Regions from separate parts of the Bradyrhizobium ferriligni genome, predicted to be linked through region 2. Evidence: predicted binding sites of a transcription regulator. Region 2 holds the regulator's gene; each other region holds the start of a gene.

Region 1 (3,615 bases), on a different contig from region 2:
CACGACGCCGGGGACATCCTTGTACTTGTCATTGGCCTTGAACGTGTCGGACTGGTCGCCCTTCACGGTCGGCTCGTTCGGATCGTCGAGTTTCGGGCGGAACGTCTCGTAGTGATCCGGCAGGCTGGCCGAGAAGATCGCAAGCCGCCGGCTGACATCGACGCGTGACGGATAACCCTCGGCGTCCGGCGCCGGATAATTCGGAAACCCGGCTTTCTCGTAGACGCCGACGCGCTCGCGCAGCGGCACGTTGGGTGTCGCCGCCATGTCGTCATTGATGGTACCGACCAGGCTGTTCGGATGATTGTGATCGGCCACGACCAGGATCAGTGTGTCGTCGTTGCGCGCTTTCGCCCAGGCCTTTGCCAGCCGCACCGCATTGTCGAGCATGATGGTGTCGTAGGCCGCGCGCTCCATATCGAGCAGATGGGCGTATTTGTCGATCAGGCCGGACTCGACCATCAGGAAGAAACCGGCCTCGTGTTTCGACAGCACCGTGAGCGCGGCCTGAACCTGCTCGGTCAGGTCCGGCTGCTCCGGGAATTTCCTGACGCCACCGCCCTTCAGGAACTTGCGGTCGAGCGCGCCGTCCATGTTGCCGGCGGCGAACAGGCCGAGCAGTTGGCGGGTGTCCGGTTTGGCCGCGAGCGCGGCGAGCTCGCCTGCGGTGGTCGCGACCGGATAGCCGGCGTCGCGGAAGCGCGCGAGATAGTCGATATCGTCCTTGCGTTTCGACCCGGACGAGGATTGCGGCAGGAAGTTCGCGGAGCCGCCGCCCATCAGCACGTCGGGCTTCGCGTCGAAATATTGCGCGACGATCGCGTCATAGGCGGCGCGGCGGCGGGTATGCGCAACCATCGCAGCCGGCGTCGCATCCTCGACCTCGGTGTTGGTGACGATGCCGACGGCGAGGCCCGCCCGGCGCTTGGCGAGGCACGCGATGGCCTCGACCCTGGGATCGTCGAGCGGATCGGGCGTGCGATCGGCGTAGACGCCGAGCGCATTGACCGCGGCCTTGTGGCCGGTGGCGTAAGCGCTCGCGGCATTCGCCGAATCGGTGATGATCGAGTCCGAGCCCGCGGTCGCGACCAGCGCCATATGCGGCATGTCGTCGATCGCGAGCTTGCCGCGGCTCTTGCCCTCCGCAATTCCCTTGGAAAGGATTCGCGCGGCGACGCGATGCGACGGCGACATCCCGTCGCCGATAAACAGAATCACGTTCCTGGCCTTGCGTGCCCCGGTGTCGTAGACGGTCCAGGTCACCTTCCGGCTCTGCGTGCCGTCGCTGACTTCGACGGCGACCTGCCCGGGCTTGGCGAGCGAGACATCGCGCAGCAACAGCGCCGTCTGCTCCCGGCCAGCCTCGCGCGCGGTGAATGTGCCGCCTTGGCCGAACACCGCGGCATAATCCGCGCCGTTCAGCGTGACCTTGAGCTTGGCTTGATCGACCACCCCCGGAAGCTCGACCTTGAAGTCGAATTTGGCGCCGACGAGGATATCGGCGCGATCGATCGGATAGATCGTCTGGGCGAACGCCGGCGCTGCCGACAACGCCAGCGTGACGGCCATACCGGCAACTTGCTTGATCATGATCGATGCTCCGCCCTTGCGCATCATGCGCATCGGAGCGGAGGCTAGTAGCGGCGGATGACGGCGCAATGAGGCGCGCCGGGGCGTATTGCCGCAAGGCCGGCGTGATTTCAGCGCGCCATCTGCTGCGGATCGTAGAAGAAGCGCTCCTCGACCAGCTCCTCGCCGCGCCAGGTCTGCCAGGCGACCTCCTCCATGCTGCGAACCTTGCCGTCCTTGCCGGTGAATTCGAAGCGCCAGCAGATCGCCGAATGATCGCCGTCGAGCAGGAGCGGCCCGAGCCGCGTGGTCTTGACGCCGGCGACCGCGGCCAGCACCGCCGCCTCGCGCGCTGCCAGCGCCTCGCGGCCGACCCGCCACTGGCCGTCATTCTCCTGGGTGCGGGCATCCACCGAATAGAAGTTCCTGATCGCGCCGACATGGTCGTTGGATTCCACCGTGTCAGCGAAGGCTTGCAACGTCCTGAGCGAGGGCATGGGCACTCTCCAGTTACCGACTGATAGTCGGTATTTATCGACCAAGAGTCGGTAAGTCAATTGGCTTGCGTCTGGAACTGGGCTAGAGATGCGCCATGGCAACCCAGGCCGAACGGCGCGAGAAAACCAGAGCCGCCATCGTCAAGGCAGCACGGCGCATTTTTGGCGAGCGCGGCTTTGCCGCTGCGACGATGGACGACATCGCCGCTGGAGCGCGCGTCGCCAAGGGCGCGGTCTATCATCACTTCGCGACCAAGGAGGCGGTGTTCGAGGCGGTGTTCGAGCAGGTGTCAATCGACCTCGTCGCCGATCTCGACCGCATCTCGCGCGCCGAGAACGATCCGCTGGCGGCGATGGCGGCGGGCACGCAGGGCTATTTCGCGGCCTGCTCGAAGGGCCCGACCGGCCAGATCATCTTGCGCGATGGTCCGGCCGTGCTCGGCTGGGAACGCTGGCGCGAGATCGACGCGAAACATTTCGGCGGCAAGTTTCCACGCGCGCTGACAGCGGCGATGGACGCCGGCGTGATCGCCAGGCAGCCGATCGAGCCGCTGGCGCGGCTGCTGCTCGGCGCGGTGACGGAGGCGGCGGTCGCGGTCTCCGCGGGGCCGGACATCGGCAAGACCGGTACCGATTACGCGCGCGCGTTCCGCTCGCTGCTTGATGCGCTCAGGGTGAGGTAGGCGAACTCTCTCCCACGTCGTCCCGGCGAAGGCCGGGACCCATTACCACAGGGTAACGTTGTCGAAGCGCGCTGTGGCCCCAGCGTTGCGCAGCGATTGATGGTCGTGGTTATGGGTCCCGGCTTTCGCCGGGACGACACCGAGTTTTACGTTTGCCGCCTCAATCCTTGTCGTTCTCGAGCTGGAAGATCTGCGCGCCTTCGCCGCTCGAGATGAGGCCGGTCTTGTTGTAGAGACCGAGCTTGGCACGGGTGTCTGATATGTCGAGGTTGCGCATCGTCAGTTGGCCGATGCGGTCGGCCGGCGTGAAGGCGGCGTCCTCGACCTTCTCCATGCTGAGCCGTTCCGGCGCATAGGTCAGGTTCGGGCTCTCGGTGTTGAGGATGGAGTAGTCGTTGCCGCGGCGCAGCTCGAGCGTCACCTCGCCGGTGACGGCGCGCGCCACCCAGCGCTGCGCGGTCTCGCGCAGCATCAAGGCCTGCGAATCGAACCAGCGGCCCTGATAGAGCAGGCGGCCGAGCCGCATGCCGCTGATGCGGTACTGCTCGATCGTATCCTCATTGTGGATGCCGGTGACGAGACGCTCATAGGCGATGTGCAGCAGCGCCATGCCCGGCGCCTCATAGATGCCGCGGCTCTTGGCCTCGATGATCCGGTTCTCGATCTGGTCGCTCATGCCGAGGCCGTGGCGGCCGCCGATCGCATTGGCCTCGAGGAACAGCGCGACCGGATCGGCGAACGTCTTGCCGTTCAGCGCGACCGGCTGGCCTTCCTCGAACCGCACCACGACCTTCTCGGCCTTGACGTCGCAATCGGCGCGCCAGAACGGCACGCCCATGATCGGGTTGACGATGGTGATGCCGCTC
Region 2 (3,615 bases):
GACGCTCGGCACCAACCGCGTCACGGCGTTCATCGGCCCGTCCGGCTGCGGCAAGTCGACCCTGCTGCGCATCTTCAACCGGATGTACGACCTCTATCCGGGCCAGCGCGCGGTCGGCCAGCTGATGCTGGACCAGACCAACATTCTCGACCCCAAGCTCGACCTCAACTTGCTGCGCGCGCGGGTCGGCATGGTGTTCCAGAAGCCGACGCCGTTCCCGATGACGATCTACGAGAACATCGCCTTCGGCATCCGCCTCTACGAGAAGATCTCGAAGTCCGAGATGGACGACCGGGTCGAGAAGGCGCTGCGCGGCGGCGCGCTGTGGAACGAGGTCAAGGACAAGCTGAACGCCTCCGGCCTGTCGCTCTCCGGCGGCCAGCAGCAGCGCCTGTGCATCGCGCGCACCGTGGCGGTGCGCCCCGAGGTGATCCTGTTCGACGAGCCGTGCTCGGCGCTCGACCCGATCTCGACCGCCAAGGTCGAGGAGCTGATCCAGGAGCTCTCCGAGGACTACACGATCGCGATCGTCACCCACAACATGCAGCAGGCGGCGCGCGTCTCCGACAAGACCGCCTTCATGTATCTCGGCGAGCTGATCGAGTTCGACGACACCAACAAGATCTTCACCTCACCGAGCGATCGGCGCACCCAGGACTACATCACCGGCCGGTTCGGTTGACCGGCGCATGATCCGGAAAAGTGGAAACCGGTTTTCCGATCAGGTCATGCTAAAATTCAGGACACGAAACCATGATCCCCGGGAACATGGTTGAGGGAGACAAGCGATGGCTTCTGAACATACCGCCAAGGCATTCGACAGCGACCTGCAGGAGTTGACCCGCCTGGTCGCCGAGATGGGCGGCCTGGTCGAACGGATGATTACCGAGTCGGTCGACGCGCTGATCCGTCGCGACGTCGCGCTCGGCAAGCGCGTGGTCGCCGCCGACATCGAGATCGACAATCTGCAGCGCAACATCGAAGAGCGCGCGGTGCTGACGATCGCGCGCCGCCAGCCGATGGCGATCGACCTGCGTGAGATCGTCAGCGCGATGCGCGTCGCCACCGACCTCGAGCGGATCGGCGACCTCGCCAAGAACATGGGCAAGCGCGTCGCGGCGCTGGAGAGCGATTTCCAGCCGCTGAAGCTGATCCGCGGCCTCGAGCACATGACCGACCTCGTGCTGTCGCAGGTCAAGTCGGTGCTCGACGCCTATGCCGCGCACGACCTGCCGGCGGCGATGAACGTCTGGAAGGGCGACGAGGAGGTCGATGCGATCTGCACCTCGCTGTTCCGCGAACTGCTCACCTACATGATGGAAGATCCGCGCAACATCTCGTTCTGCATCCATCTGATGTTCTGCGCCAAGAACATCGAGCGGATCGGCGATCACGCCACCAATATCGCAGAGACCGTGTTCTACATGATCGAGGGCCAGCAGATCACCGACAAGCGCCCGAAGGGGGACATGACCACTTTTGCCACCACGGTGCCGGGCAACTGAGGCATGATCGGCAAGCGCGGAACCGGCAAGAGTGAAACTGGACGATCCTCGCGACAAATCGTTTCCGCGGGAACTATGCTCAAGGAAGTTAAGCGTTTCGGTTTGCGTCTGGGCAACGGATCACCACAGAGAAAGAACTTAAACCGATGAGCGCACGCATTCTGGTAGTCGAAGACGAGGAAGCGCTGACGACGCTGTTGCGCTACAACCTCGATGCGGAAGGCTACGATGTCGAGACGGTGGGGCGCGGCGACGATGCCGACACGAGGCTGAAGGAGCGCGTTCCCGACCTCGTGGTGCTCGACTGGATGCTGCCGGGCCTGTCCGGCATCGAGCTGTGCCGCCGCCTGCGGGCGCGGCCCGAGACCAAGCAGCTTCCGATCATCATGCTGACCGCGCGCGGCGAGGAAAGCGAGCGCGTGCGCGGGCTTGCCACCGGCGCTGACGATTACATCGTCAAGCCGTTCTCGGTGCCGGAACTGCTGGCGCGGGTGAAGGGCCTCTTGCGCCGCGCGAGCCCCGAGCGGCTTGCGACCGTGCTGACCTATGGCGACATCGAGCTCGACCGCGAGAAGCGCCGCGTGGCGCGCTCCGGCCGTCCGATCGATCTCGGGCCGACCGAGTATCGCCTGCTCGAATTCTTCCTCGAGCATCCCGGCCGCGTGTTCAGCCGCGAGCAGCTGCTCGACAGCGTCTGGGGCCGCGACATCTACATCGATGAACGCACCGTCGACGTGCACATCGGCCGCCTGCGCAAGCTGCTCAATCCCGGCCGCGAGCAGGATCCGATCCGCACCGTGCGCGGCGCCGGCTACGCGCTCGACGACCGCTTTGCCAAGGCCGAGCCGCAGCCGTAACGGCCGTTGCGGGATTCATAGCCCGCAGCACGGTGTCGTCCCGGCCTAGTGCGCAATTGCGCACGGGAGCCGGGACCCATACGCCGCGGCCGGTGTAATCGGCACGTGGCCGGACGGCTTTCTAACAACACGCATTCGTGGTTATGGGTCCCGGCCTGCGCCGGGACGACGGCGGTGATGTAACGGGCTGCGCGCCACAAAAAAATCCCCGCTTTCGCGGGGATTTGTTTTTCAGGTCTTCCGTGGTTTCCCGAGTGCTCACTTGATCTGCGGTTTCGCCGACGGCCGGCGGCGATCGGCGGCGGGCTGGTAGGCAACGCGCGAGTGATGCGCGCAATAGGGCAGGCCGGCGAGCGCCTTGCCGCCGCAGAAGAAGAATTCCGGGCTCGAGGGATCGCCGACCGGCCAGTGACAGGTGGCCTCGTTGAGCTCGAGCAGCGACAGCCGCTGGCTCATCGGCACCACATTGTCGAAGGAGATCGGATCCGGCTCCATCTCGACCTCGAAGGCGTGCGCCAGTGCGGTGTTGCCGCGCGAGACCGGGCGCGCCACCCGCATCATGTGCTGGGCGGGGCGGGCCTTGCGCTGCCGCGGCGCGGCCGTGGAGGGTGCCTTGGCGCGGCCGGAGAGGCCGAGCCGATGCACTTTGCCGATCACGGCGTTTCGCGTCACATTGCCAAGTTCCGCCGCGATCTGGCTGGCCGACAGGCCGGACTCCCAGAGCTTCTTCAGCTGCTCGACGCGATCGTCGGACCAGGTCAATACAGTCATCGCATTCTTCCCTTCGCGTAGCGCCGGCCAATCATTGGAGCGGCGCTGCGAGCCAATCTGGACAAATATCCCTGCGGCCAGAATCCCTTAGCCCTCGCCGGGCGCGGTCTTGCGCCCGAACGTTTACGCGCGATACGAAGGCTACTTAGAGGGTCCAGTACTGCCGCACGAGATGTCGTACCCGACAGGCCAAACGCTACAATATGGCGTGACTCTGGCGCAAGAGTCCGCGGCCGTGCGTCCACATGTTCCCACACAGTTAAGCATTGCGATGAGGCTTTTCCACCGCACCGGAATGCTCCGGATTGCGCTCGTTTCGCATTGCAGGAAGGCCACTTCGTGACGATTGACACTTACCGACCGCAGCATAGAATGCCCGCCACGTGCCGCCCGCAAAGGCGGCCGTTTTGTTTTCCGAAGCTGGCCGTTGCTGCGCTGGCGTCAAGGCGCAGCGGCAATTGTCGGCTTAAAAACCGTCAGTG
Region 3 (3,615 bases), on a different contig from region 2:
TTGTGGTTATGGGTCCCTGCTTTCGCAGGGACGACACTGAGTGTGTTGCGCTGTCAGTGGGCATAACTTCGCATTCTCGCGACATCTTTCGTCCGAGCTTTGCATCTCGTTCCGTTTTGCAAAGGAGGCTTGCGCCGTCGGGCAACTCAGTGATTGGCGTTGGCGCCCTGCCCGGCTGAACGGCCTCGCCGCGACAATCAGGCTACGGCGCGATCCAAATCCCAATCACGATGATGGCCAGTGAGACGGCAATGACCAGCATGTCGGTGGTGAGCCAACCGGGCATTCCGTTTGATGGCTGCTCGCTCATGTCCGCGACTCCTTCTGTTCGCGTCGAGCCAATATGCTGGAGCGGACCGGCGCGAACGAGGATGAACTGGTTCACATAAAGCCAGGAAAAAGCGGCAAATTCCGCGTGTTTTAGCGCGCTCAAGTTGCGTCACGCGGTCGATCTGCCGCGCAAGTTTCTGAACATGTTCGACAATGCCGCCGCTTCGGCACAGTCACCATCATCGCGTTCAACGCGCTGCAAGAGGCGGCTGAACGTCACCGGATGCGAGCGCAGCGCCGACCTGCCGCCACGCGACAGGCCGCACATGGCCGACGAAACGGCCGAGGTAGTGGACTAGCCGTCCCGTCCCGCTCCTCACAGCACCTTGCGCTGCGCGAGGTTCTTCATCAGCGCGCCGACGCCGAAGGTCCAGGGCTCGCACTCGTCGCTGCCCCGCATCCGGTTGACCAGCTTGCCGAGCTGCGGCGCGGCGATGGTGACGATGTCGTCGCGCTTGTGGGTGAAACCCTCGCCCTTGGCGTCGCGATCCTTGACCGGCGCGAACATCGTGCCGAGGAACAGCGCAAATCCATCGGGATATTGATGCACGGGGCCGATGGTCTGGGCGACCAGATCGGTCGGATCGCGACTGATCTTGCTGATCGAGGAATGGCCCTCGAGCACGAAGCCGTCTGCGCCCGTCACGGTCAGGCCGACATCCATCTTCCTGACATCCTCGAGCGAGAAGGTCTGGTCGAACAGCCGGAGCAGCGGGCCGATCGCGCAGGAGGCGTTGTTGTCCTTGGCCTTCGACAGCAAGAGCGCCGAGCGCCCCTCGAAGTCGCGCAGATTGACGTCGTTGCCGAGCGCGGCGCCGACGATCTTGCCGGCGGCGGAGACAACAAGCACGACCTCCGGCTCCGGATTATTCCAGGTCGACTTCGGATGCAGCCCGGCATCCATGCCTGATCCGACCGAGGACAGCGTCGGCGCCTTGGTGAACACTTCGGCGTCGGGACCGATGCCGACCTCGAGATACTGGCTCCAGGCATTCTGATCGATCAGCACCTGCTTCAGTTTCATCGCCTGCTCGGAGCCGGGCTTCAGCTTGGAGAGATCGTCGCCGACCAGGCGCACCACCTCCTTGCGGATCGCGTCCGCCGAGGACGGATTGCCGCGCGCCCGCTCCTCGATCACGCGCTCCAGCATCGAGATCGCGAAGGTGACGCCGGCGGCCTTCAGCACCTGGAGATCGACCGGCGCCAGCAGATGCGGCCTGGCCTTGTCGCGGCCGTCGGGCGGGGTGTTGGCGAGGATCGCCTCGAAATCGCCGATCCGCTCGCCGCGCGTGGCGCGCAGCGCGGCCGCGGGATCGCTTTCCTCACAGAGCGCGCTCACCGTCGGGAACCGCGCCGTGACGTCGAACACACCCGTCTGCCCGAACCGCGACGACAGCCGGCCCGCAGGCCTGCGGCAGCCAGACCCGTCCGACCAGCGTGCCGGCGGTGCCGTCCTCCGGCAGGACGTCTTTTGGCGTGAGCGAAATCATCGGCACATCTCCCTTTTTGGTTTTGTCGGCTTGTTAGCACAGTCCGCCCGGCGGCGTGAAACAGCGGTCATGGCATTGTCATAGAGGGGTAACATCGCCCGTCAATGCTGCCGTCCGATCCATCTAACACACTGAAAGACGGACCTTCATGACGACCTCCGCCCTCACCGACGAAATCTCCCGGGATGAAGCCTTGCGGGATGAAGCCTTGCGCGACGAAGCCTTGCGCGCCCGCGTCCATCAGGAGATGGCCGACAGCCTCGACGAGGAACTCGAGCTCGAGCTCGACGACATGAGGCTCGACGAGCTCGACCATGACGGCGCCGCCGGCAAGCCGTCGATCGACCGCAAGTTCTATTTCCGCGAATTGCTGCGCCTGCAGGCCGAACTGGTGAAGCTGCAGGATTGGGTGCAGCACGAGAAGAAGAAGGTCGTCGTGCTGTTCGAAGGCCGCGATTCCGCCGGCAAGGGCGGCGTGATCAAGCGCATCACCCAGCGGCTCAATCCGCGGGTCTGCCGGATCGCGGCGCTGCCGGCGCCGAACGAGCGCGAGCGCACGCAATGGTACTTCCAGCGCTATGTCTCGCATCTGCCGGCCGGCGGCGAGATCGTGCTGTTCGACCGCAGCTGGTACAACCGCGCCGGCGTCGAGAAGGTGATGGGGTTCTGCAGCGACGAGCAGTACGAGGAATTCTTCAACTCGGTGCCGGATTTCGAGCGCATGCTGATCCGCTCCGGCACAGTCCTCCTGAAATACTGGTTCTCGATCACCGACGAGGAACAGGCGTTCCGCTTCTCGATGCGGATCCAGGATCCGCTGAAGCAGTGGAAGCTGAGCCCGATGGACGTCGAGGCGCGGACCCGCTGGGAGCTCTACACCAAGGCCAAGGAGACGATGCTGGAACGCACGCATCTGCAGGACTCGCCGTGGTGGATTGTCGATGCCGTCGACAAGAAGCGCGCCCGGCTCAACTGCATCTCGCATCTCTTGAGCCAGATCCCCTATCAGACGGTCACCCACCAGCCGGTGGTGCTGCCGCCGCGGGTGCGCAACCCCGACTATCACCGCGGTCCGATCCCGCCGGAGATGTACGTGCCGGGACGGTATTGATCGGAGCACGTGCACGCTCTGTCCTCCCCTGCTTTGCGGGGGAGGATCACTAAATCGCGATTGTAGATTGTGAGGCAGCTCACTGGTCCTTTTACGCCCTCCCTCTAAACCAGAGGTTGCTCGCAATTCGCGGGCTAGAAGGAGGCGTACGCTATGTTGAAAGAACATCTTGAAAGCAAAAGCTCGGCGACCGACCAGCCAGAAAGCTATAAGGGTGTTGCGACACATGCCATCCAAACCCTTGACCTCAGCTGGAGCGCGCCTATTCGTTACGGCGATTGCAAGCTGTCCGGCTTCTTGAACGGCACCCTGAACAACGGCCCCACTCTCAGGCTTCGTTCTGACGGAACAGCAGAATTGCTGGCAAAATTTTTCTCGACCGACGACGGTGATGTTTGGGTTATCGATCGTCTCGTTCTTTTAGACATTCACGGGACGGTGCTTTTTCAATTTCCACACCTTTCAAGCCCTGAAACCCAGACCGACAACCAAGTGCTCGATTGGGTAGCCGAACTGAGCTTCCCCGCCGTTTTCTTTTCTTCGGTCACAGGGGCGAACATGACCTATCGTTGCTAACCCCTAAGGGCGCGGTTCGCGGCTTATTCGACCTCCCTCTCAAGCGGGAGAGGTAAGTCCAGAACATAGGCAACCGCGCCCTCGCCTCGCCTACCAATGGTGCAGGCG

What was found. The regulator PhoB, encoded in region 2, activates phosphate uptake and scavenging genes when phosphate is short. The targets are predictions, from matches to a motif close to TGTCATNNANCTGTCAT.
Region 1: a site for PhoB is predicted at 1,648-1,664, ahead of AC1VNY_RS40795 (alkaline phosphatase). Genes of this name have one in related genera too.
Region 3: a site for PhoB is predicted at 1,886-1,902, ahead of ppk2 (polyphosphate kinase 2). Genes of this name have one in related genera too.

Annotation. Positions count from the first base shown of each region.
Region 1 covers NZ_JBXEJO010000121.1:1,551-5,165, forward strand. Annotated here, with positions in the region: gene AC1VNY_RS40795 (alkaline phosphatase) at 1-1,590, opposite strand, end outside; gene AC1VNY_RS40800 (nuclear transport factor 2 family protein) at 1,701-2,066, opposite strand; gene AC1VNY_RS40805 (TetR/AcrR family transcriptional regulator) at 2,162-2,749, shown strand; gene argG (argininosuccinate synthase) at 2,910-3,615, opposite strand, start outside.
Region 2 covers NZ_JBXEJO010000018.1:55,493-59,107, reverse strand. Annotated here, with positions in the region: gene pstB (phosphate ABC transporter ATP-binding protein PstB) at 1-682, shown strand, start outside; gene phoU (phosphate signaling complex protein PhoU) at 789-1,505, shown strand; gene phoB (phosphate regulon transcriptional regulator PhoB) at 1,652-2,362, shown strand; gene AC1VNY_RS13065 (GcrA family cell cycle regulator) at 2,621-3,133, opposite strand.
Region 3 covers NZ_JBXEJO010000015.1:15,844-19,458, forward strand. Annotated here, with positions in the region: gene AC1VNY_RS11110 (hypothetical protein) at 203-433, opposite strand; partial or broken gene AC1VNY_RS11115 (fumarylacetoacetate hydrolase family protein) at 647-1,820, opposite strand; gene ppk2 (polyphosphate kinase 2) at 2,068-2,931, shown strand; gene AC1VNY_RS11125 (DUF6294 family protein) at 3,085-3,507, shown strand.